Neorhizobium galegae bv. orientalis str. HAMBI 540: one gene and its partner. The protein of the gene in region 1 interacts with the protein of each later gene in a pairwise test. Links are inferred from orthologs where the notes say so. Each region holds a gene or a part of one and is shown in the gene's direction. Other genes may lie near its edges.

Evidence for each region.
Region 2: the proteins of rplA (region 1) and thrS interact in binary tests that used the Escherichia coli proteins (3 or more experiments, as listed by UniProt). The link is inferred for Neorhizobium galegae bv. orientalis str. HAMBI 540 from one-to-one orthologs.

Annotation. Positions count from the first base shown.
Region 1 is NZ_HG938353.1:1,240,285-1,252,165, forward strand. Bases 8,622-11,586 are described here. They hold rplA (50S ribosomal protein L1), read left to right. Parts: upstream 8,622-9,738; coding sequence 9,739-10,434; downstream 10,435-11,586. Other genes in these bases: nusG (transcription termination/antitermination protein NusG), read left to right, coding at 8,622-9,107; rplK (50S ribosomal protein L11), read left to right, coding at 9,306-9,737; rplJ (50S ribosomal protein L10), read left to right, coding at 10,746-11,303; rplL (50S ribosomal protein L7/L12), read left to right, coding at 11,363-11,586. Also shown: RG540_RS31070 (hypothetical protein), read left to right, coding at 1-343; RG540_RS06325 (transglycosylase SLT domain-containing protein), read right to left, coding at 391-1,284; RG540_RS06330 (UDP-glucose dehydrogenase family protein), read right to left, coding at 1,498-2,802; 3'(2'),5'-bisphosphate nucleotidase CysQ, read right to left, coding at 2,969-3,757; 23S rRNA (guanosine(2251)-2'-O)-methyltransferase RlmB, read right to left, coding at 3,843-4,721; RG540_RS06355 (hypothetical protein), read left to right, coding at 5,375-5,869; tuf (elongation factor Tu), read left to right, coding at 6,149-7,324; RG540_RS32300 (hypothetical protein), read right to left, coding at 7,386-7,526; preprotein translocase subunit SecE, read left to right, coding at 8,361-8,561; more of nusG, read left to right, coding at 8,577-8,621; more of rplL, read left to right, coding at 11,587-11,740. UniProt on the Escherichia coli protein: One of the primary rRNA binding proteins, it binds very close to the 3'-end of the 23S rRNA. Forms part of the L1 stalk. It is often not seen in high-resolution crystal structures, but can be seen in cryo_EM and 3D reconstruction models.
Region 2 is NZ_HG938353.1:1,810,339-1,822,240, reverse strand. Bases 3,988-6,973 are described here. They hold thrS (threonine--tRNA ligase), read left to right. Parts: upstream 3,988-4,467; coding sequence 4,468-6,480; downstream 6,481-6,973. Other genes in these bases: RG540_RS09195 (hypothetical protein), read right to left, coding at 6,604-6,973; RG540_RS09205 (DUF1697 domain-containing protein), read left to right, coding at 3,988-4,341. Outside these bases: RG540_RS09230 (CBS domain-containing protein), read left to right, coding at 1-214; RG540_RS09225 (patatin-like phospholipase family protein), read right to left, coding at 279-1,238; hisI (phosphoribosyl-AMP cyclohydrolase), read right to left, coding at 1,347-1,808; GTP cyclohydrolase I FolE, read right to left, coding at 1,837-2,451; RG540_RS09210 (iron-sulfur cluster assembly scaffold protein), read left to right, coding at 2,738-3,181; membrane protein insertion efficiency factor YidD, read left to right, coding at 3,432-3,809; more of RG540_RS09205, read left to right, coding at 3,817-3,987; more of RG540_RS09195, read right to left, coding at 6,974-7,590; RG540_RS09190 (nitroreductase family protein), read left to right, coding at 7,700-8,278; RG540_RS09185 (flavin reductase family protein), read left to right, coding at 8,287-8,907; RG540_RS09180 (hypothetical protein), read right to left, coding at 8,897-9,553; RG540_RS09175 (DUF2336 domain-containing protein), read left to right, coding at 9,664-10,791; RG540_RS09170 (hypothetical protein), read right to left, coding at 10,800-11,240; RG540_RS09165 (AI-2E family transporter), read right to left, coding at 11,362-11,902. UniProt on the Escherichia coli protein: Catalyzes the attachment of threonine to tRNA(Thr) in a two-step reaction: L-threonine is first activated by ATP to form Thr-AMP and then transferred to the acceptor end of tRNA(Thr). The rate-limiting step is amino acid activation in the presence of tRNA.

The DNA of each region.
Region 1 (11,881 bases):
CGCGGTCGCCCAGTCGGGCTCAGGAACCGGATCAGGATCCGGCGCTTCTGGCTCAGGTTCTGCAGGAACCGGCGGATCCGTTTCCGGTTCGGGCGCCAGTGGCTCCGGCTCCGGCACGCTCAACGGCACTACCACGGCTCCGCTGAATGGCGCCGGGTCAGGCGCGCTTGATTCCAATACGACAGGCAGCACGATCGGCAATTCCGGCGGCTCCAAATGCGCGCCCAACAACCTGCCACAGGGTTCCGGTTCCGCTACGACCAACAATCTGCCGCAAGGTTCCGGCTCCGCAACGCCCAATGCGGACGGAACTCTCGCGCCTGGGCAGGCACAAAACTGCTGATCGAGACCTATGTGCGGCAAGCGGAAGGCCTTCTTCTGCTTGCCGCTTCAGTTTCTGAAAACCGTGCAGGGCACGGCGTGGGCCCTGATCCTGGCACACAAATCGATAGCCTCAGCTCTGGTGGCGCGGCCGATGCGCGCTGCATAGCGCGGGCGATAACCGAAATTGCCGCGTTTCTGGCGCACGACGAGCGCCCGTTCGGAATTGAGCGGCGTCGGCAGACGGCCGATCGTGTTGGCAAACAGCTGGCTGGCGATATTCGGATTATAGTGCGCGGAAAGCTGCACGCCCCAAGGCGCCCAATCCGCCGATGCTATCAAGACACTCTCGTTGAGCCGCCTCGTATTGGCGAGCCGTAGGCAGCCGTCGAGGAAGGGTTTTCCGGGATCGAGGGCCTGGGCCGCCATCTTCGGCGGATCGTCCTTCCACATTTCTGCGGAATGGCCGGTAATCGCAAACACGTAGTCGCGTGTCTCGATCGGCAGCCGTCCGGTCGCCAGGAACGTTTCGAGGCCTGCTTCGCCCGCATTATAGGCCGCGGCGGCAAGGCCGAGATTGCCGAAACGGTCGCGCAGATCCCTGAGATAGAGAGCGGATGCCGCAAGCGCCTCGATGACATCGAAGCTGTTCCTCAGGCCGCGGATCCTTGCAGTTTCCGGCATGAACTGGGCGATGCCCTCGGCCCCTTTCGGGCTCACCGCATTGGCGCGGAACAGGCTTTCCCGCCAGACCAGCCGCGCGAAAAATTCCGGCGGCAGCCCGTTCCTCTCGGCCAGCCGTTGCATCACCTGGCAGAGATCCTGATTGTAGGTTTCGGCGCGGATGCACAATCGGCCCATCTCGTCCGATGCCGCACGCTCGTATCGGCATTCGGGAGCGGCGGGGTCTTCGGCAGCACCGACGCTCCCGCCAGAGGGCGGGAGGGCCAAGGACAAGCCCAAGCCTATCTGCATGAGAGGGCGAAACATCATCGACATGCAATATGCCCAACCGGGGCGCAGCTTTAAAGCCTTCGACGGCGGGATTGCTCCAAAAGCGACTGGCACGGATGATCCAGCACCGGGTCACGGCCCAGGTGACTTTCGCTTGCTCGATCTGCGGGGCAACTCCTGCAGAGAGCCCACAAACTCAAGGTCCGCCGCCCTCAGGACTGCCTAGTGCATTTTGCCGACGCCGGTATAGGCAAAGCCATGGGCTTCCACCTCCCGCGCGCGATAGACATTGCGCAGGTCGACGAGAACCGGGCTCTTCATGACGGACTTCAGGCGTTCGAGATCGAGTGCACGAAATTCGTTCCATTCGGTGACGAGAACCGCGACATCGGCGCCTTCGGCGGCCTGATAGGGGCCGTCGGCGAATTCGATATCCATCAGCTGCCTGGCGTTTTCCATGCCTTCCGGATCGTAGCCGGAAACGATCGCGCCGGCATCCTGCAGCGTCTGGACGACGGCGATCGCCGGGCTGTCGCGCATGTCGTCCGTATTCGGCTTGAAGGTCAGCCCGAAGACGGCAACCTTCTTGCCGCGCACGTCGCCGCCGGCAGCCGCGATCACCTTGCGGCCCATCGCCCGCTTGCGGGTGTCGTTGACGGCGATGGTGGTTTCGATCAGGCGCACCGGGCTTTCATAATCCTGGGCGGTCTTGGCGAGTGCCAGCGTGTCCTTCGGGAAGCAGGAACCACCGTAGCCGGGGCCAGCATGCAGGAATTTCGAGCCGATGCGGCCGTCGAGGCCGATGCCGCGCGAAACGTCCTGGACGTCGGCTCCGACGCGCTCGCAGAGATCGGCCATCTCGTTGATGAAGGTGATCTTCATGGCAAGGAAGGCATTGGCGGCATATTTGATCAGCTCGGAGGTCCGGCGGCTGGTGAAGAGAAGCGGCGACTGGTTGAGATAGAGCGGACGATAGACTTCGGTCATCACTCCGCGGGCGCGCTCGTCGGAAAGGCCGACGACGATGCGGTCAGGGCGCTTGAAGTCCTCGATCGCGGCACCTTCGCGCAGGAACTCGGGGTTGGAGACGACGGCGAAATCCGCATCCGGATTGGTTTCGCGGATGATCCGCTCCACCTCGTCGCCGGTGCCGACCGGGACGGTCGACTTGGTGACGATGACGGTGAAGCCGGTCAGCGCTTCGGCGATTTCGCGTGCTGCGGCATGGACATAGCCGAGGTCGGCATGGCCGTCGCCGCGGCGCGACGGCGTGCCGACCGCGATGAACACGACATCCGCGTCGGCCACGGCGGGGCCAAGCTCTGTGGTGAAGGAAAGGCGACGGGATTTGACGTTCGATTCGACCAGCGCCTCGAGTCCCGGCTCGAAGATCGGGATGACGCCCTGTTTCAGCGCCTCGATCTTTTCGGCAGCCTTGTCGACGCAGATCACGTCATGTCCGAAATCCGCAAAGCAGGCTCCCGACACGAGGCCGACATAACCCGATCCAACCATCACAATACGCATCAATAATCCTCATCTTTATCCGGCAATCTCACGCGCAGCGGTTTCCTAAGCGCATCCGAAAGGGAATGCAACGCGTCGGATTGGCTGCCTGTGGCAGCTGTGGTCAGGCGTTACCCTAGCCGGCCTGACTGGCCAACGTTACGGGGTGATGACAATAGGATTGCTGCTACGGCTTTCCAGGGCGCGATCCCCAGGCGATGAAATCGGGGTTGGCGAAATCCAGCATGTCTGCGCGGCCGGTCTTGCCATAGGTAAGCGGTGCCCCGCCGAGCGTGACCGTGCTGCCGCCGGCGGCACGGAGCACGGAGTCTCCGGCGGCCGTGTCCCATTCCATGGTTCGGCCGAAGCGGGGATAGAGATCGGCCACACCCTCCGCCAGCAGGCAGAATTTCAGCGAGGAACCAATGCTGCGGATATCGGCGGCGCCTGATTTTTCGAGGAAGGCCTCGGTCTCGGCGGAATTATGCGAGCGGCTCGCAACGCAGATCGGACGGGCCTCGACCGGCCTCGCGACGACCGGCACCCGGTTCGTCACCGCGAATTCGTCGTCGATCACAAGTTTTTCCGCCCGTCCGCCGCCACCGAGATAGGCGACCTTGAGGGCGGGCGCATAAACGACACCGAGGATCGGCGCGCCGTTCTCGATCAGGGCGATGTTGACCGTGAAATCCTCGCGATCGTTGATGAACTCCTTGGTACCGTCGAGCGGATCGACAAGAATGAAGGAGCGTCCTTCGATCGACGGGATACGTCCCATCGCAACCGATTCTTCCGCGATGACGGGGATGTCGGGAAAGGCGTAGGCAAGCTCGGCGAGAATGATCTCTTCGGCCCGTTCGTCCGCCTCCGTGACCGGGGATTTATCAGCCTTGTAGCTGGTGCTGGGTCCGGCCCTGTAGACGTCCAGGATGGCTTTGCCGGCAAGCAGCGCGGCTTTTTCGAATGTGGCGAGCATGAATTCCATGGCGGCTGGTCACGTCGGTTGGGTAGACTTCCAATGACACGTTTGCCCCGTGCATGGGAGTCTAAAACGGCTCGGCTCAATCGGCCTTGGCGAGATGCTGCTGTGTCGCGTAGAGCGCGATCGCGGCGGCGTTCGAGACATTGAGCGATTTGATAGCGCCCGGCATGTCGAGACGGGCAAGCGCGTTGACCGTCTCGCGGGTCTTCTGACGCAGGCCCTTGCCCTCGGAACCAAGCACCAGGGCGATCCGGCCGCCGGCAAACGTGCCTTCGAGCGGGGCGGGGCCTTCCGAATCGAGCCCGATCGTCTGGAAGCCGAGCCGGTGCAGTTCTTCGATCGCGTCGGCGAGATTGGTGACCTGTATATAAGGTATCAGTTCCAGCGCGCCGGAGGCCGATTTGGCAAGTACGCCGGATTCGGTCGGGCTATGTCTCTGGGTGGTGATGACCGCGCCGGCGCCGAACGCGACCGCCGAACGCATGATCGCGCCGACATTATGCGGGTCGGTGACCTGGTCGAGAACCAGCAGAAGCGGACTTGCCTTTAGCGCTTCCAGCCGGCGCATGGGGAGGGGCCGCGTTTCCAGCATCACGCCCTGATGAATGGCCTCGGGGCCGAGCACCCTGTCGATATCCTGGGGCGAAACGAATTCGATCGGAAAGGACAATGTCTCCGGCTCGCCGATATCGAGCCGCGCGAAGGCGTTCTGGGTCACCGACAGCTTGATGAGCTTGCGCTCGGGATTGTCGAGGGCGGCGCGTACCGTGTGCAGGCCATAGAGGAAGACCTGTTCCGGCTGAAGCTGCGGCGGCTTCCAGTCCTTGTTGGATTTCGGCCGCTTCAAGGGCGGCGTCGGAATTTCTCCGCGCTCGCGCTTGGAGTCGCGCACCGCGCGCCGAAGCGTCGCATAATGGGTGTCACGGGTGGATTTGTCTTCTTTGTCGTCCTTGCTCATCAGGCCTTATAGCCATCCTCACTCTCCGGGCAAAGCCCTCGACGGGGAGGCGGGTCGAAAGTGCGACTGATTTATTTTCGTCATTTTTGCTTCTTCCTCGTGTTGACAGACGAGAACGAGGCGGTCATATACGCGGCGCAGATTGAGGGGCGGCAAGCTTCCAAGATCTGACGAACTTGGTCTCACGATCCGGACGAAAAACTGGAGAGATGCCCGAGTGGTTAAAGGGGACGGACTGTAAATCCGTTGGCTCAGCCTACGTTGGTTCAAATCCAACTCTCTCCACCATTCGTCTCTGATCGGACACCACATACCGCGGGTATAGCTCAATGGTAGAGCAGCAGCCTTCCAAGCTGAATACGCGGGTTCGATTCCCGCTACCCGCTCCATTTTACCTGATCATGATGAAGACCGGCATGTCACACGCTTGAAAGCGCGTCGACGGTCTCTGTCCGAGTCCGCCTTTCTTTTTTGCCGCGGCTGCCTTGTCATCTGCGCCGTGACTGCGGCGACGCACGTTCCTGCTGGAGCCTCGTTTTTCCGTGATCGCCTGGTATTGTCGCGATGATGCTCGTAACTTTTTAAAGCATCCCGGGTAGAAGCTTTTTCGCCGGCACAGAGGCCGCCCCACCACCAGCTATGGAAACTTGTCCATGAAGAAAATACTTGCCGCCGCAGCCCTTGCGACGATGCTCCTGCCGTCCGCGTCGTTTGCTGCGACCGTGCTTTTCCCGAGCGCCGCCCCCGTCGCGCAGATCACCATTCCGGATGCCTGGAACCCGGAAGAAACCGACAGCGGCATCCAGGCCAGTTCCGACGACGGCGCGATCTATCTGTCGATCGACGTCGCGAGCGCCGAGACCACCGATAAGGTCATCGAAGATGTGTTCTCTTTCCTCGGTGAAAATGGCGTCACGGTCGACCCGGCCACTCAGAAACAGTCCGAAGACACGTTCAACGGCATGAAGATGATCAATCTGGACTGGAGCGGCAAGGACAAGGACGGCGCCGTTTCGATCGGCGTCTCGCTCGTCGCGCCGAAGCCGGACAAGCTTCTCGTCATCACCTATTGGGGCACCAAGGGCGAACAGGAAAAGCACGGCCCAGAACTCGTCGCGCTCATCAACTCGCTGAAGCCGGCGAAGTAAGAGTCCAATCTGGCGCTCACTGAATAGAGGGCCGGCCGTCTCCCGCTTTGAGGGATGACGGTCGGCCCCTTGTTTTCCGGCTGTCATCTAAGCTGCATTGCCCAGTGGAGAGAACAACGCGGAACCGCTCCATCCATAGGGGGTTTCCGTTCGATTTACCCGGCTCCCCTTGTGCGGGCGCGCGTCGTAATTATGTCTTGCGCATTCTGGTGGAAAGCCTTAAACGGCGACACCAAACCCGGTCGCCGGGTCCACACTTATGTTCACAGGAAGCATTCAATGGCAAAGAGCAAGTTTGAGCGCAACAAGCCGCACGTCAACATTGGCACGATCGGTCACGTTGACCATGGCAAGACGTCGCTGACGGCCGCGATCACGAAGTACTTCGGCGAGTACAAGGCCTATGACCAGATCGACGCGGCTCCTGAAGAAAAGGCACGCGGCATCACCATTTCGACGGCGCACGTCGAATATGAGACGACTGCCCGCCACTATGCGCACGTCGACTGCCCCGGCCACGCCGACTATGTGAAGAACATGATCACCGGTGCGGCGCAGATGGACGGCGCGATCCTGGTTTGCTCGGCTGCCGATGGCCCGATGCCGCAGACCCGCGAGCACATCCTGCTCGCCCGTCAGGTCGGCGTTCCGGCAATCGTGGTGTTCCTGAACAAGGTTGACCAGGTCGACGACGCCGAGCTTCTCGAGCTCGTCGAACTGGAAGTGCGCGAACTTCTGTCGTCCTACGACTTCCCGGGCGACGACATTCCGATCATCAAGGGTTCGGCGCTGGCCGCTCTTGAAGATTCGGACAAGAAGATCGGCGAAGATTCGATCCGCGAACTGATGGCCGCTGTCGACGCCTACATCCCGACGCCTGAGCGTCCGATCAACCTGCCGTTCCTGCTGCCGATCGAAGACGTGTTCTCGATCTCGGGCCGTGGTACGGTCGTGACCGGCCGCGTCGAGCGTGGCATCGTCAAGGTTGGCGAAGAAGTCGAGATCGTCGGCATCCGCGCCACCACCAAGACGACGGTGACCGGCGTTGAAATGTTCCGCAAGCTGCTCGACCAGGGTCAGGCCGGCGACAATATCGGCGCTCTGATCCGTGGCGTCCAGCGTGACGGCGTCGAGCGTGGCCAGATCCTGTGCAAGCCGGGTTCGGTCAAGCCGCACACGGTGTTCATGGCAGAAGCCTATATCCTGACGAAGGAAGAAGGCGGTCGTCATACGCCGTTCTTCACCAACTACCGTCCGCAGTTCTACTTCCGCACGACGGACGTGACGGGCATCGTCGAACTTCCGGAAGGCACGGAAATGGTCATGCCTGGCGACAACGTGACCGTTAAGGTGACGCTGATCAACCCGATCGCGATGGAAGAAAAGCTGCGCTTCGCGATCCGCGAAGGCGGCCGTACCGTCGGCGCCGGCATCGTCGCTTCGATCGTCGAGTAATCGATAGCGACATTGGAATAGAGAAGGCCCTGCCGGCAACGGCGGGGCCTTTTGCTTTCGGTCAGCGTGTCGAAAACAGGTCGTTCTCGTAAGGGAAACGACCTACCGTCAGTCCGACATAGTCCAGATTGCCGAGCTCGTGGGATGGCGGCTCACCGGACACGCGATCCGCGGCGCCGTGGCCGTTCAGGGGGCTGGTCAAGCTCCCACCGTCGAGTTCGATGGGCCGCTATCGACCGCAGCACCCTTGAAGAGGGGCCAACATTCTGGCGCGCATACCGGGTAAGGGACGTGGGTGGGATCATCAGGCGCGACAAGTCCCCATCCGGTGACGGACTGCGGAAGAAGTGCGTCCCAGCCGACATCAGGTCTACCGACGTAAGTGTTGCGCCTATGCGAAGTCGATTCGCTTCTGCTGCCGGTTTTTTCGCCGAGACCGCTTGATCAATCATCCGGAAGCCTATCTGGAGCGGCCTTTGTGTCTTTCCTGACGACACCCGGTATGTCCCCGGACGAAGCCCAATCCTCCCGGCCTGGGCCCGCCAGCTTGATCTGCCGGGCAAGGAAATGCCGGAGCGGCGGGTGGAACCGGCGCTTTCGGTGGTCCGGTCTGCAGACGCATCCGACGGGTTGGGCCGAAAGCTCAGGTGAACGGCCCGGATATTAAAAATGCGCTTGCAAAGCGCAACGCATCCCCTTAAAGGGAGCGCCTAGCCAGTTGGCGGCGAGCCGGAGTTTCCGGTTTACGTTCCGCCAAGGTTGAAGGGGTGTAGCTCAGTTGGTAGAGCGGCGGTCTCCAAAACCGCAGGTCGTCGGTTCAAGCCCGGCCGCCCCTGCCATTTTCAGATGATTGGCGCGAGAATATCCGCAGCGGAATTGTCGGGAAATGGCCGTCGTGCAAAACGGCGAAATTTCATCGAACACTGTTTTCCCTCTTGTGTAAAGGGGAAGGGGTGTTTATGTAGGTCAAAACAGACACGCGGTGCGTGGGGCTGAGAGAGTTCAGCTTTACGTGCCGTAATTGCGTGGGCAATCTATGGCATCCAAAACCAATCCCGTTACGTTTCTGCGCCAAGTGCGCTCCGAGACGACGAAAATCCATTGGCCGTCTCGTCGTGAGACCATGATTTCCACGGCCATGGTTCTGGTTATGGTTGTGTTCGCTGCGCTGTTTTTCTTCGCTGCAGACCAGCTCATGGGATGGTTGCTCCGTCTCGTACTGAACGTCAGCGTTTGATTCTGGAGAATAAAGATGGCGGCGCGTTGGTACATCGTCCACGCATATTCTAATTTTGAGAAGAAGGTGGCAGAGGACATCGAGAACAAAGCTCGCCAGAAGGGGCTTGAGCATCTGTTCGAAAAGATCCTCGTGCCGACCGAAAAGGTCGTCGAGGTGCGCCGCGGCCGCAAGGTCGATTCCGAGCGCAAGTTTTTTCCGGGTTACGTCATGGTTCGGGCCAATCTGACTGACGAAGCCTATCACTTGATCAAGAACACGCCGAAGGTTACCGGCTTCCTCGGTTCCGACAACAAGCCGGTGCCGATCCCGGACTTCGAAGCCGACCGCATTCTCGGCCAGGTTCAGGAAGGTGTCGAGCGGCCGAAGTCCTCGATCACCTTCGAGATCGGCGAGCAGGTCCGCGTTTCCGATGGTCCGTTCGCGTCCTTCAACGGCACCGTACAGGATGTCGACGAAGAGCGTTCGCGCCTCAAGGTCGAGGTCTCGATCTTCGGTCGTGCGACCCCGGTCGAGCTGGAATACGCCCAGGTCGAAAAGGTCTGATGAATTTCGAAATGGGGCCTGCTGTTTGTGCAGCGGGTCTCGTGCGGCGTTTGCCGCAAGCGCGTGGGAGGAACGGTGCCTTAGCCGGGCATTTTGGCCGAACCACGCAACCGCAGCCGCCGGCGAAAGCCGGCATGTCGGGCCGGGAAACCGGTCTCTAATGAGCCGGGTAACCGGTCTCTCGAAAGGCAGAGAGTTATGGCTAAGAAAGTTATGGGCCACCTCAAGCTGCAGGTAAAGGCAGGGTCGGCCAATCCGTCCCCGCCGATCGGTCCTGCACTTGGTCAGCGCGGCATCAACATCATGGAATTCTGCAAGGCGTTCAACGCCGCCACGCAGGAAATGGAAAAGGGCATGCCGATCCCGGTCGTCATCACCTATTTCCAGGACAAGTCCTTCACCTTCGCGATGAAGCAGCCTCCGGTCAGCTACTGGCTGAAGAAGGAAGCGAAGATCACCTCGGGTTCGAAGACCCCGGGCAAGGGCGCCAAGGCTGGCACCCTGACCAAGGCTCAAATCCAGACTATCGCCCAGGCGAAGATGAAGGATCTGAACGCGGCCGATCTCGAAGGCGCAATGGCCATGATCGAGGGCTCCGCCCGCGCCATGGGCCTGGAAGTGGTGGCTTAACATGGTAAAGCTTGCAAAGCGTATTCAGAAGATCCGCGAAGGCGTCGATCCGACCAAGCTGGTCGCCCTGACGGAAGCCATTTCGATGGTCAAGGTTCGCGCCACGGCGAAGTTCGACGAAACTGTCGAAATCTCCATGAACCTCGGCGTCGATCCGCGTCACGCAGACCAGATGGTCCGCGGCGTGGTCAACCTGCCGAACGGTACAGGCCGTGACGTTCGCGTCGCCGTTTTCGCACGTGGCGCCAAGGCTGACGAAGCCAAGGCAGCCGGTGCAGACATCGTCGGCGCCGAAGATCTGGTCGAAATCGTCCAGGGCGGCAAGATCGACTTCGATCGCTGCATCGCCACTCCGGACATGATGCCGCTCGTCGGTCGTCTCGGTAAGGTTCTCGGCCCGCGCGGCATGATGCCGAACCCGAAGGTCGGAACCGTCACCATGGACGTCACGGGCGCCGTCAAGGCTTCCAAGGGCGGCGCTGTCGAGTTCCGCGTCGAGAAGGCTGGCATCATCCACGCCGGCATCGGCAAGGCTTCCTTCGAAGCCAAGGCTCTCGAAGAGAACATCAAGGCTTTCGCCGATGCGGTCATCAAGGCCAAGCCGGCTGGCGCGAAGGGCAACTACGTCAAGCGCGTAGCGATTTCTTCGACGATGGGCCCGGGCGTCAAGATCGATCCGTCGACCGTGACGATCTAAAGTTCTGTCCGGAGCCTTCGGGTTCCGGACTGCATGAATTCCTGGTCCTTCGGGGCCGGGAATTTCCCAGGGAAACCTGGGAATTCCTGTCCGAGATTGCGGGTGGTTTCGACCTTAATCACTTGATGCCTGCATGAGACGGGTAAGACCCGAGATTTTTGAGGCGCTAGCGCGCTTTACGAATTCGGTTCGAGCCTAGTGTGCCTTGTGCCTGGAGCCCCAGTGGCGACAGTGCGAGGGGACAGGATCCTCAAGCGTCGCTTGGGGTCCTAATCAAGGGATCCCTTGAGGCAAAGGCAACCCGATGGGGCCTGCAGGATTGCGGTCCCGTCAACTGGAGACAGACAGTGGAAAGAGCGGAAAAGCGCGAATTTGTCACGGAGCTGAACGAAGTCTTTAAGGCTTCTGGTTCGGTTGTCGTGGCCCACTATGCTGGTGTCACAGTTGCGCAGATGAACGATTTTCGTTCGAAGATGCGCGCTGCTGGCGGCACCGTCAAAGTCGCGAAGAACCGTCTGGCCAAGATCGCTCTTCAGGGTACGGAGTCGGAAGGGATGTCAAATCTCTTCAAGGGGCAGACGCTGATCGCATTCAGCGAAGACCCGGTAACGGCTCCGAAGGTCGTCATGGATTTCGCCAAGACCAATGACAAGATCATTGTTCTGGGCGGTTCCATGGGTGCAACCACGCTCACTGCGGATGCGGTCAAGTCGCTTGCGACCCTGCCTTCGCTGGACGAGCTTCGCGGCAAGCTGCTGGGCCTCTTGAATGCCCCGGCATCGCGTATCGCGACGGTTGTTGCAGCACCGGCAAGCCAGCTTGCCCGCGTGTTCGCGGCCTACGCCAAGAAGGACGAGGAAGCCGCTTAAGGCGGTTTTTCGCTGTTCATACCCAATCAAGTTCGAACCGAATATAAGGAACTATCAAAATGGCTGATCTCGCAAAGATCGTTGAAGACCTCTCTGCTCTGACCGTTCTGGAAGCTGCTGAGCTTTCCAAGCTGCTCGAAGAGAAGTGGGGCGTATCCGCAGCTGCTCCGGTAGCTGTTGCTGCTGCTGGCGGCGGTGCTGCTGCTGCTGTCGTTGAAGAAGAAAAGACCGAGTTCGACGTCATCCTCGTCGAAGCTGGCGCCAACAAGATCAACGTCATCAAGGAAGTCCGCGCCATCACCGGTCTCGGCCTCAAGGAAGCCAAGGACCTCGTCGAAGGCGCTCCGAAGGCTGTCAAGGAAGGCGTCAACAAGGCTGAAGCTGCTGACCTCAAGAAGAAGCTTGAGGACGCCGGCGCCAAGGTCGACGTTAAGTAATATCGGAATGCAGCGGGAGAGGTCTCCTCTCCCGCTGGTTTCCTCCGAACATATTACCCAGGAACCGTCAAAACGGTTCCTGGGTAATGGGTTCTCAAGAGGATGGTCCCGAATCGAACAGAAAAGGCAATCCGGCCTGGC
Region 2 (11,902 bases), 570 kb from region 1 along the record:
AAAGTCGGCAATGACCACTGCGGTGCAACGCTGCAAGGATGACACGACCGTCGATGAACTGATGGGGATGATGAGCAGCGGCCGTTTCCGCCACGTGCCCGTCGAGCAGGACGGAAAGCTCGCTGGCATCATTTCGATCGGCGACGTGGTCAAGTCTCGCATTCGCGAGATCGAACTCGAGGCCGAACAGATCAAGGCCTATATTGCCGGCTGATCGCTTTCGGCTGAGCCTCGCCCAAGGGCGGGGCTGTATCACCTCGTGACGAGGCATCCCCCACTTAGCGGGCGAAAACTTCCTGCATGCGCTTCAGCGCAGAGATCTGCGCCATAGTCTCCGTATAACCGCGGTCGATCGCTTCGCCGGCGCGATGGAATTCGGACAGGCCGATATCGGCAAGACGCGGATGCAGCGCCAGATCCGGAGGGTCGCCGGCCAGGCGCGCGCGGGAAATGCGTTCCTGGATGATGTTGAAGGCCTGCACCATGGTGCCGGTCAGACCGACACGGATGTCCTCGGGCTTCTTGCGCCCGTCATCGATCGGCTGGACGCTGGCATTGTGCTTGACGACTGCAGACCGACCGAAAATCTCGTAGTTCAGGTTGACGGCGACCACGAGCGGCTGCTCGTAGGCGCGGCAGACGGACGTCGGCACCGGATTGACCAGCGCGCCGTCGACAAGCGTCCGGTTGTTGCATTTCACGGGTTCAAAAATGCCGGGCAGGGCGTAGGAGGCACGAAGACCGGTGATCAGCGAGCCGCTGGAGATCCACACCTCGTGGCCGGTATGGAGCTCGGTCGCAACCGATACGAACGGGCGGTCGAGATCCTCGATCGACAGGCCTTCGAGGTGTTCCTGCATCCGCTTGGTCAGCCGCATGCCACCGAGAAGACCGCCGCCGCCGATCGTCAGGTCCAGCAGGCCGGCAATGCGGCGCATGGTCAGCGAGCGGGCGAAAGTTTCGAGTTCGTCGAGCTTGCCGGCGAGGTAACATCCGCCGACCAGAGCGCCAATCGAGGTTCCGGCGATCATGCCGACTTCGATGCCGGCCTCGTCGAGAGCCCTGAGGACGCCGATATGAGCCCAACCGCGCGCGGCACCGCCGCCGAGAGCGAGGGCAAGCTTTGCTTTTTTGGGGGCTTCGATAGTGGGAGGAGGGGTCGGTTCGAGGACTTTCGTTTCGCCGCCTTCGGCAGGTGCCGCAAGTGGATCGTGACGGTTCCAACTCCAGTTCAGCATCGACAAAAATCCTCCACAGCTGAACAAACCCCGGTCTGACGATTAACGCATCGACAGGTTTCGAAATCGTTTATTCAGTCGAGACACGCCAAAAAACGAGGCAAATGCCTAAATGGTTCCTTGATCGGAATAGACGACATTTGGATCAAAATGACGCTGATTGTCGGTGATTTCAAGAACCGCCCTACCATCACTTTGGGTAACAGTCCGATAGAAACAGGAGCGACGGCCGGTATGGCATGTAGCGTCGTGTCCCGCGACCGAGACCTTGAGCCAGACGGCGTCCTGGTCGCAGTCGGTGCGCAGTTCATGGACAGTCTGCAGGTTGCCGGAGGATTCGCCCTTCTTCCAGATTTTGGCACGCGAGCGGCTGTAGTAATGCGCAATGCCGGTCTCGACCGTCAGCGCCAGCGCTTCGGCGTCCATATGCGCGACCATCAACAGTTCGCCGTCACGGACATCGGTGACGACGGCGGTGACGAGGCCGTTCTGATCGAAGCGGGGCGTGAAGGCGCCAGCGCCTTCGAGTTCCGTCTTGTCGGCGGAAGGCTGGTCAAAAGAAAACGACATCAGGAGACTCCGCCCGGAAAACCGCCGGTCAGCGGTTGCGGGCCAGCGTGAAGAAACGGGCCTGTTCGGCGGCGTTCGCCTTGAATTCGCCGGTAAACGTCGTCGTCATCGTATGCGAGCCCTGCTTCTGCACACCGCGCATTTCCATGCACAGGTGTTCGGCCTCGATCATCACGGCGACACCGCGCGGCTTTAAAGTTTCCTCGATCGCATTGGCGATCTGCGCCGTCATGTTTTCCTGCGTCTGCAGACGGCGACCGAAGATCTCGACGACGCGGGCGATCTTCGAAAGACCGAGGACCCGGCCGTTCGGCAGATAGGCGACATGCGCCTTGCCGATGATCGGCAGCATATGGTGTTCGCAATGGGAGAAGAACGGGATGTCGCGCACCAGCACGATATCGTCATAACCCGAGACTTCCTCGAAAGTACGGCCAAGCACGTCTTCCGGCGACTGTTCGTAACCGGAAAATAGCTCGCTATAGGAGGCGGCGACGCGCTTCGGGGTGTCGAGCAGGCCTTCGCGGGCGGGATCGTCACCTGCCCAGCGCAACAGAACGCGCACGGCTTCCTCGGCCTCCTGCTGCGAGGGGCGGACCTGCTTCTCTTTCGAAGCCGGGAAATTCTTCACAATGGCATCCATCTATCGTCTCCTGATGCGGTTCAAGGCCGCATCCGACTGGCGTTACTCACGGACTGATCAGCTGCTAGGCATCTGCGGCTGATTTTTGGGCAATCCGGGGTTATCTGACCTTCGGCGAACATTTTTACAAGATATCCTATTCCGTTTTCGGTAGGATTTCGTGAAAACATCCTTTCTTGATGATCTTGCCCGGACATCACATATAATGGCAGGAACCCTTTTATGGTAGTCCGCCTGACGTGACACAGTGTTCAACGAGCGACGGCCGGACTCAAAGCGAGCCTTGATGGACGACATCTATAACAGCAAGATTCTCGAATTCGCCGGCAATATCACCCATGCTGGCACGCTGCCGGATGCGGATGCGAGTTCCGAAAAACATTCGAAGCTGTGCGGCTCGAAAGTGCGGGTGCACCTGAAGATGGACGGCGACCGGGTCACCGATTTCGCCCACGAGGTCCGCGCCTGCGCACTCGGCCAGGCCTCGTCCTCGATCATGGCCCGGCACGTGATCGGGGCGACAACCGCCGAGATCCGCAAGGCGCGCCAGGATATGCTCGCCATGCTGAAAGAAGACGGCGAGGGGCCGGACGGCCGGTTCGAGGAAATGCGCTACCTGAAGCCTGTCAAGGACTACAGGGCCCGCCATCCCTCCACCATGCTGACCTTCGAGGCGGTCGTCGATGCGATCGACCAGATCGAGGCGAAGCAGCTGGCAACGGTCGGATGAGCTGGCATTCCGCGGCTACCCCCCTCTGCCCTGCCGGGCATCTCCCCCACATGGGGGGAGATCGGATGGAGGACCGTCTTCGCTTATTCTCGGATGTTTCGCGCTCGGCAACGTGTGCCGTTTCCAATGAGGTACAAATAGCGCCACGAGTCGATCTCCCCCCTCGAGGGGGAGATGCCCGACAGGGCAGAGGGGGGCTGGATCGGCACGCCCTAAGTGACATCCTGCCATCAATCGCGGTTCACGCCTGATGTGCGGCGCCCCAAACTGTCAGCACTCCGAACGCCAGCCGAAGGTCAGTTCCTCGCGCAACTGGTCCGGCCATTTCTCCAAGACGCCGGGCCGGCTGTTCGGCATGGGCTTGATCCGCTTCTACCAGCTGACACTGTCCGGATTCATCGGCAATTCCTGTCGGCATATTCCGACTTGCTCGGAATATGGTTACGAGGCAGTGGCGCGGCATGGGCTGTGGCCCGGAGGATGGATGACGCTGTTTCGGGTGGCGCGCTGCGGGCCGGGGGGTACAAGCGGGCTCGATCCTGTGCCGGAAGCGCTCGAAATGCGGCAACACTGGTGGATGCCGTGGCGATACTGGCGTCGCCATGCCGAACCGGCGTCGCCTCAATGAGGAGCCGATGATCACATATGTCGCGCTGCTTCACAGCATCGTTCTCGGCAGCGGCAAGCGGGTCATCATGGCCGACCTTCGCGCCATGGCGGAGGATCTCGGCTACCGGAATTGCCGGACCCTGGTTTCGACCGGCAATCTCGTCTTCGAGACCGGCAGGTCATCGACCGGCAATGTCGAGCAGAGATTGGAGGCCGCCTTCGAGAAACGGTTCGGCAAACATGTCGATATCATCGCAAGGACCGGTGCCGATTGGCTGAAGCTCGCGGCCGGCAATCCCTTTCCGTCGGGAGAAGGTTCCGAGGTCGGCGTGCGGGTGATGCGAAAGCCGCTCGACGAAAGTGTCCTGGACCTGCTCGAACGCCACCGCGGCGAGGAGGTGATTTCCATCGTCGACGGCGATCTTTGGGTCGATTTCGGCGGCAAGGCGAGCGAGACACGGCTGCTGTCGGCGATGACCACCAAGAAGCTCGGCATCGGCACGATCCGCAATGCCAACACGGTCGGCAGGCTTGCCGAAATGATCGGCTGAGCGGCCGCTCGCCTTTACTAAAACGCCAAAAGCATTTATCAGCCACGCCGGCTGCGCCCAAAGGGCGAACCGCCATTTATTCCAACACCACCCGCATTCGTTGGCGGGACTGGACAGGAGAAAGACATGTCCCAATCCGTTTCCCTTACATTTCCCGATGGCTCCGTCCGCGTTTTCGACGCCGGCACGACCGGCCGTGACGTTGCCGAGAGCATTTCCAAGTCGCTCGTCAAGAAGGCTGTCGCCGTCACCATCAATGGCACCGTGCAGGACCTTGCCGAGCCGGTGACCGACGGAAAGATCGAGATCGTCACGCGCACCGACGCCCGAGCGCTGGAACTCATCCGCCACGACGCCGCCCACGTGATGGCGGAGGCCGTGCAGGAGCTTTGGCCCGGCACGCAAGTCACCATCGGCCCGGTGATCGAGAACGGATTCTATTACGATTTTGCCCGCAACGCGCCTTTCACGCCCGACGATTTGCCGAAGATCGAGGCGAAGATGAAGGAAATCATCGGCCGCAACAAACCGTTCACCAAGCAGGTCTGGTCTCGCGAGAAGGCCCGCGAAGTCTTCGCAGCCAAGGGCGAAGGCTATAAAGTCGAGCTGATCGATGCGATCCCGGAGGACCAGGATCTCAAGATCTATTATCAAGGCGACTGGTTCGACCTCTGCCGTGGTCCGCATATGGCCTCGACCGGCCAGATCGGTACGGCCTTCAAGCTGATGAAGGTTGCCGGCGCCTATTGGCGCGGCGACTCGAACAACGCCATGCTGACCCGCATCTACGGCACCGCCTGGGCGACGCAGGAAGAACTCGACCAGTACCTGCACGTGCTGGCGGAAGCCGAAAAGCGCGATCACCGCAAGCTCGGCCGCGAAATGGACCTCTTCCATTTCCAGGAAGAAGGTCCGGGCGTGGTGTTCTGGCACGGCAAGGGCTGGCGCATGTTCCAGACGCTGACCGCCTATATGCGTCGCCGGCTTGCCGGCACCTATGAGGAAGTCAACGCGCCGCAGGTTCTCGATGCCTCGCTCTGGGAGACGTCGGGCCACTGGGGCTGGTACCAGGAGAACATGTTCGCGGTGAAGTCCGCCTATGCCTTCACCCATCCGGAAGACAAGGAAGCGGACAACCGCGTCTTTGCGCTGAAGCCGATGAACTGCCCGGGTCACGTGCAGATCTTCAAGCATGGCTTGAAGTCTTATCGCGAACTGCCGATTCGGCTTGCGGAATTCGGTCTCGTGCACCGCTATGAAGCTTCCGGCGCGCTGCACGGGCTGATGCGCGTACGCGGCTTCACCCAGGACGACGCGCACGTCTTCTGCACCGACGAGCAGATGGCCGCCGAATGCCTGCGGATCAACGACCTGATCCTGTCGGTCTACGAGGATTTCGGCTTCAAGGAAGTCGTGGTCAAGCTGTCGACCCGGCCGGACAAGCGTGTCGGCACCGACGCGCTTTGGGATCGTGCCGAATCCGTCATGCTCGATGTGCTGAAGACGATCGAGGCGCAGTCGGAAGGCCGCATCAAGACCGGCATCCTGCCGGGCGAGGGCGCGTTCTACGGTCCGAAGTTCGAGTATACGCTGAAGGACGCGATCGGTCGCGAATGGCAGTGCGGCACGACCCAGGTCGACTTCAACCTGCCGGAACGGTTCGGCGCCTTCTATATCGACCAAAACTCTGAAAAGACTCAGCCGGTGATGATCCATCGCGCCATCTGCGGTTCGATGGAACGTTTCCTCGGCATCCTGATCGAGAATTTTGCCGGCCACATGCCGCTCTGGTTCGCGCCGATGCAGGTGGTGGTGGCGACGATCACCTCGGACGCCGACGACTACGGCCGGGAGGTCGCGGAAGCTCTTCGTGATGCGGGCATGGTCGTCGAGACCGATTTCCGCAACGAGAAGATCAACTACAAGATCCGCGAGCACTCGGTCACCAAGGTGCCGGTGATCATCGTCTGCGGCAAGAAGGAAGCGGAAGAGCGTTCGGTGAACATCCGCCGACTGGGTTCGCAGGCGCAGACCTCGATGACGCTCGACGAAGCGATCTCTTCGCTGACCCTCGAAGCGACGCCACCGGATGTGTTGCGCCGTCTTGAAGCGAAGAACAAGAAGAAGGCCGCGGCCTGACCGATAATGACAGCGCCTGCCGAAGGGCGGGCGCTGTCAGAACTCGGCTAATATTGACGCGGGACTTCCGGAGGACTGATCTGTCAGGCTGGCGGAAGGTCCGGCAAAATCTGCCCGGACCTGTCAATTCCGGTCGCTGGTGACCCCGCCCGCCACCTGAGGCGTATCGCGCATCAGCACTTCGACCTCGGTGTTTCGTCCGGCTTTGACGGTGAACGAGCGCTGATAGATCTTGGTCTTGTTGCGGGCGACGGCGAGATATTCGCCTTCCGACAAGACCATCATGGAAAAAGCGCTGACGCTTTCGTTGACGACGTCGCCGGCGGCGGTCAGTACCGACCAGGCCGTATCGGCGATCGCTTCACCGCCTTTTTGAGAAACGAGCTTCAGGGTGATCTGCGCGGCGCGGTGCTGCAGTACCGCCTGGGTGAGCTTGCCGGCTTCCACCTGGATGTCGGCCCGAACCACTGCATTGACGTCCCCATATTCCGAGACGACGTGATAGGTGCCGGCATTCAGACGCACGACCGTATTCGGCTTGACGTCCGACATCACCAGCGCCCGGTCGCCATTGTCGCGCACTTCGGCAGAATAGACCGAAAAGCTCAGTTCCTTGGGCGGGATGCGCTGGTCGGTACCGGCAACCGCATTAAGGACGAAACCGCCGGCATCGAGCACCAGGGTCTGTTTCGGCACATTGCCGCTTTCGGGGACTTTCAGTTTCTTGGTGACGCCGGCGCGGCCGAAGGCGCAATTGACGAAATAATCGCCGGGGGCGAGCTGGAATGACGCGGAGCCGCCTTCGGAACTGGCCACCAGCGGCAATTTGCCGTCGTCACCGGCGATCGGGCTGAAAACGCGCCAGGTAAGACCTTCCTGCATGGGCTGGCCGTCGGACGTCAGCTTGGCGTCGAACTGCACGTCTTTTGAGAGAATACCGGGCGGGCCGCCCGGCAGAGCCGAGAAAGCGTTGAGCTTCGGCATCTTGCCGGTGCTGTCCGGCGTGCGGAAATTCTTGAAGGCGTCTTCCTGAGCGAATGCGCCGAATGCCGGGCCGAGAGCCATCGCTCCGGCGAGGAACCAGCGTGCCGCAAGGGAAGTACCTGCCATCTGTGTTGTCTACCGGTTGACTCTTGTTTTCCGAGACGGCACTTGAGACCAATGACAAGGCAATTTCAAGACCTTCCCACCGCGCCAGCTCCAAATGGAAGCTTTGACCATGCAAAATGACGTTAAACTCATCGATTTTCTGCGCGACAGGCATTCCACGCCAGTAGCACAGTTCAAGGAGCCAGGCCCATCGCGGGAGGAATTGGAGGCGATTCTGACCTTGGCGACCCGCGTTCCGGATCACGGCAAGCTCGCGCCCTGGCGCGTCATCGTCTATCGCGGCGACGTGCGCAGCACGCTCGGCGAACAGTTCCTGGCTCTGTCGCTCAAGAAGACGCCCGAGATGACCGATGCCGCCAGAGAGGCGGAGCTGGCGCGCTTCACCCGCGCGCCGCTGGTCGTCGCCGTCGTCAGCACCGCGGCACCGCATCCGAAGATCCCCGAATGGGAACAGGCGCTTTCTGCCGGCGCCGTCTGCTTCAACATGCTGATGGCCGCAAACGCCCATGGCTACGTCGCCAACTGGCGTACCGAATGGATCGCCTATGACGACGAGGCGCTGGCGCTCCTTGGTGTGAAGCCGGGCGAAAAGATTGCCGGTTTCATCCATATCGGCTCGAGCGATTTCGCGACGCCGGACCGCCCCCGGCCCGAACTGTCGCAGATCGTCACCTACGCCGGCGAATAGGGTTTTCGATGTTCTACACGACCGATACCAACCAGCATGGACTGAAGCACGATCCCTTCAAAGCGATCGTCGCGCCCCGCCCGATCGGCTGGATCGGCACGAAGGGCAGGGACGGATCGATGAATCTGTCGCCCTATTCCTTCTTCAACACCGTTTCCGACAGCCCCAAATTGGTGATGTTTTCCTCCAGTGGCCGCAAGCACAGCCTGAAGAACGCCGAGGAAACCGGCGTCTTTACAGCGAGCCTCGCAAGCCGACATCTGGCCGAAAAGATGAACGCCTCGTCGGAAGCCGTCCCTTATGGCGTCAGCGAATTCGAGGTGGCGGGGCTGACCGCCAAGATGGCGGAACTCATCGATGCGCCTTACGTCGCGGAAGCCTATACGGTGCTGGAATGCCGCGTCACGCAGGTGATCCAGCCGGTGGGATTGGACGGCCAGGGTGCCGAGGCCTACATGGTTTTCGGCCAAGTGGTCGGCATCCATATCAGCGAAGAGATCCTGCGGGGCGGACGGATCGACATGGGGCTTGCGCGGCCGATCGCGCGCATGGGTTACCGCGATTTCGCCGACGGCGGCGCCGACGTGTTCGAAATGACCCGGCCGGCCGGCGCCGAACCTAAACGCTGAAAATCCGATTGATGATCGCAACTTGATCGAGGCTGCGGCACAGCTTGCCGGAGAAGCCGTTCGCTCTTGCTCTTTCGCATTCAGACAGGAAGGCAGCAGCGTCCACAGTCGGTGAGACGGCGTCGACCGCCGTTATGCCTGCGGCGGCGGAGGTGAGCGCGATGGTCGCTGCCGCAACGCGCGCGGTATCGGAGAAGGGATTATAGCTGCCTTCCCAGCCAAGGGCCGCCAGGCGGCGGCTGCAGTGGTCGAAGCTCCGGGCAGCAAGGATGCCGGCGGCATCGGCAAGCGCAACGATCTGCGTCTTGCCCGGTGCCAGCCCTGCACGGATTTCCGCCACCCGCAGAGCCACATCGAGCCTCTGGACTTCGGCCCCGCTGCGGGCGCCGGATAGGATTACCGAGGCGGCGCCGTACTGGCTGGCGAGCGCGACGGCGGCCTCCGTTCTTCCCGAAGAAAAAGCCGGCAGAAGGAACGCAAGCCGTCCGTCCGGCGCCAGGTCAGCCCACTGGCGATCCAAACTCGTAGCTGCATTCCACGACTCAGGTGGACCGGTCAGGTCGACAACGATCGCATCCGCGCCTGCCGAACGGACCGTTGCGGCCCCCACAGAGGGGTCGACGACAAGCCAGGACCGTATTTTCAAGGACTTCGCCATGGTTAAGGAACGTGGTGAACCAATCTTAAACTTTTTGCCACTAGCGTGAGTAATCAAGCCAGCCAGATTCGAACTGGCATGTGTAGTCGAGGCCGAGTGTGATCGTACAGGCATTTCTTCGTTGGGCTGAAACAGCAAGAACAGGCGAGAGGGCGAAGGCGGCCAATGCTCTCGGCCGGGCCTATCTCCACTCGCCGATGGGCAGCGAGCAGCATCGCGCCGCAGCCCTTGCCATGACCTATCTGCTCGACGACCCGTCGCCGCACGTGCGCCTGGCGCTTGCGGAGGCTCTGGCGGATTCCCCCGATGCGCCGCGGGCCGTCATCGTCTGCCTTGCTGAAGACCAGCCGGAGATCGCCTGCACGGTCATCGCCTGTTCGCCCGTCCTTACCGAAAACGATCTCGTCGATCTTGCCGGGCGCAGCGACGGCCTGACCCGTGCGATGATCGCCGCAAGGCCGAACCTTTCGCGCGGGATCGCCGCCGCGATCGCCGAGATCGGCGACGAATGCGAAGTCACCCTTCTGCTGGAAAACGAGACCGCCTCGATCACCCGGATTTCGCTCAGGCGGATCGCGGAACGGTTCGGGCAGTGCTGCCAGATCCGCAACCTGCTGCTGGAACGCGATGCGCTACCGGCGGATGCCCGCCATATGCTCGTCAACCACATTACCGCGGCACTTGCCGGCTCCGGACTGGTGCGGACCAGCATGGCGCCGGCGCGGATCGAGCACATGACCCGAGAAGCGGGCGAGGCTGCGGCCGTCGCCATCGCCGGCACCGTGCTGCAGGAAGAAATCCCCGGCTTGGTCGAACATCTGCGCGCGGCCGGACGGCTGACGCCTGCCTTCCTCATCCACGCGCTCTGCAGCGGCAAGGTCGATTTCTTCGCCGGCGCAATGGTCTCGCTCTCGGGGCTCGACGACCGCCGCGTGAGAGCGATTCTCGCGACGGGCCGCATGCATGCGGTGCGGGCGCTTTTCGAAGCTTCGGGCCTCGGGCGGGATATCGCAGCCGTTTTCGTCGAAGCGGTCTTCCTCTGGCGGACAGCGGCGGCAGACGGGACGCTCGACAATATCGCCGGCATGTTGCTCGAGAAATTCCAGCGGCCGAACATGCAGCTTTCGCCGATCGGCGAACTTCTCGACATGATCGAAAAGCTGCATAGGCTGGAGGTCCGGCTCAGCGCGCGGTCTTATGCCAGCGGCGTGTCGCTGGCGGCGTAACCGCCAGCTTATCGGAATTTCTTGGCAACCCAGGAATAGCCATTCTCGACCAGCCGTACAGGGCTGGTCATCAGCGTTTTCACGCCTTCGGTGGTCGGCAGCACGGTCTTGACCCGCTGGATGGCGCGACCCGCAAGCGTTTCCTTCTCCTGTTGCGTCACCGGTTCCGGAGCAGGCGTAGCGGCTGGCTCTGCCGATGGTGCGGGCATCGTGGTCTCCGGTCGCGACTGCGGCACCGGCGCCTTGGCGATCTCCGTCGCTTCCGGTTTCTGGCAGACGGCGATGAGCATCGGGTAGGCCTGGTTGGCATAACCGGAGAGCTGTTGTTCCGATACCGAATTGCACATCTCGATGCTCGGCCAGCGGTTTTCCGCGGTCGCGATATAATGGCAGTCCGTCCCGGCGTCGTTGCAGCCGAGAATGGTCATGACAATCAGTGCGGAATTCATGGTGTCCCCCGAATTATGGTGAGCGACTTAAAGCGAGCAATCTTGGCCCGACCAAGGCAGCTTCAATGGATCCGCCACATCGGGCCGTTCGGAGATTACCAGCCCGATCCGCTCAGCATCTTCATGGAGAAGAGACTTTCCTGACGACGGGAAGATCGGGGGGAAGCTCCGGCGATGTCGCCGGCCCCTTGGGCACGTCGACGGTTTCAACCTCGGTTACTTCGGCCATCTTCACTTCGCGGATCCATTCGCGCCAGATCGACACGAGCAGCGCCATCAGGACCGGGCCGATGAACAGGCCGAGGAAGCCCATGGTGCTGACACCGCCGACGAGACCGAAGAATGTCGGCAGGAAGGGAAGCTTGATCGGGCCGCCGACCAGGCGGGGCCGCAGCGTCTTGTCGACGATGAAGAGTTCGACCGTGCCCCAGAGGAAAAGACCGCCGCCGGCGAAGTAGGCGCCATTGGCGACGAGATAAAACGATATCAGCGAGAACGACAGCGGCGCGCCGCCCGGAATAAGCGCCATCAGGCCGGTCAAAACGCCGAGCGTCACGGGCGAGGGGACGCCTGCGATCCAGTAGGCGATGCCGAGCACGATGCCTTCGCCGATTGCAATCAGCGTCTGGCCGGTCACGGTGGAGCTGATCGTCCTTGGAACG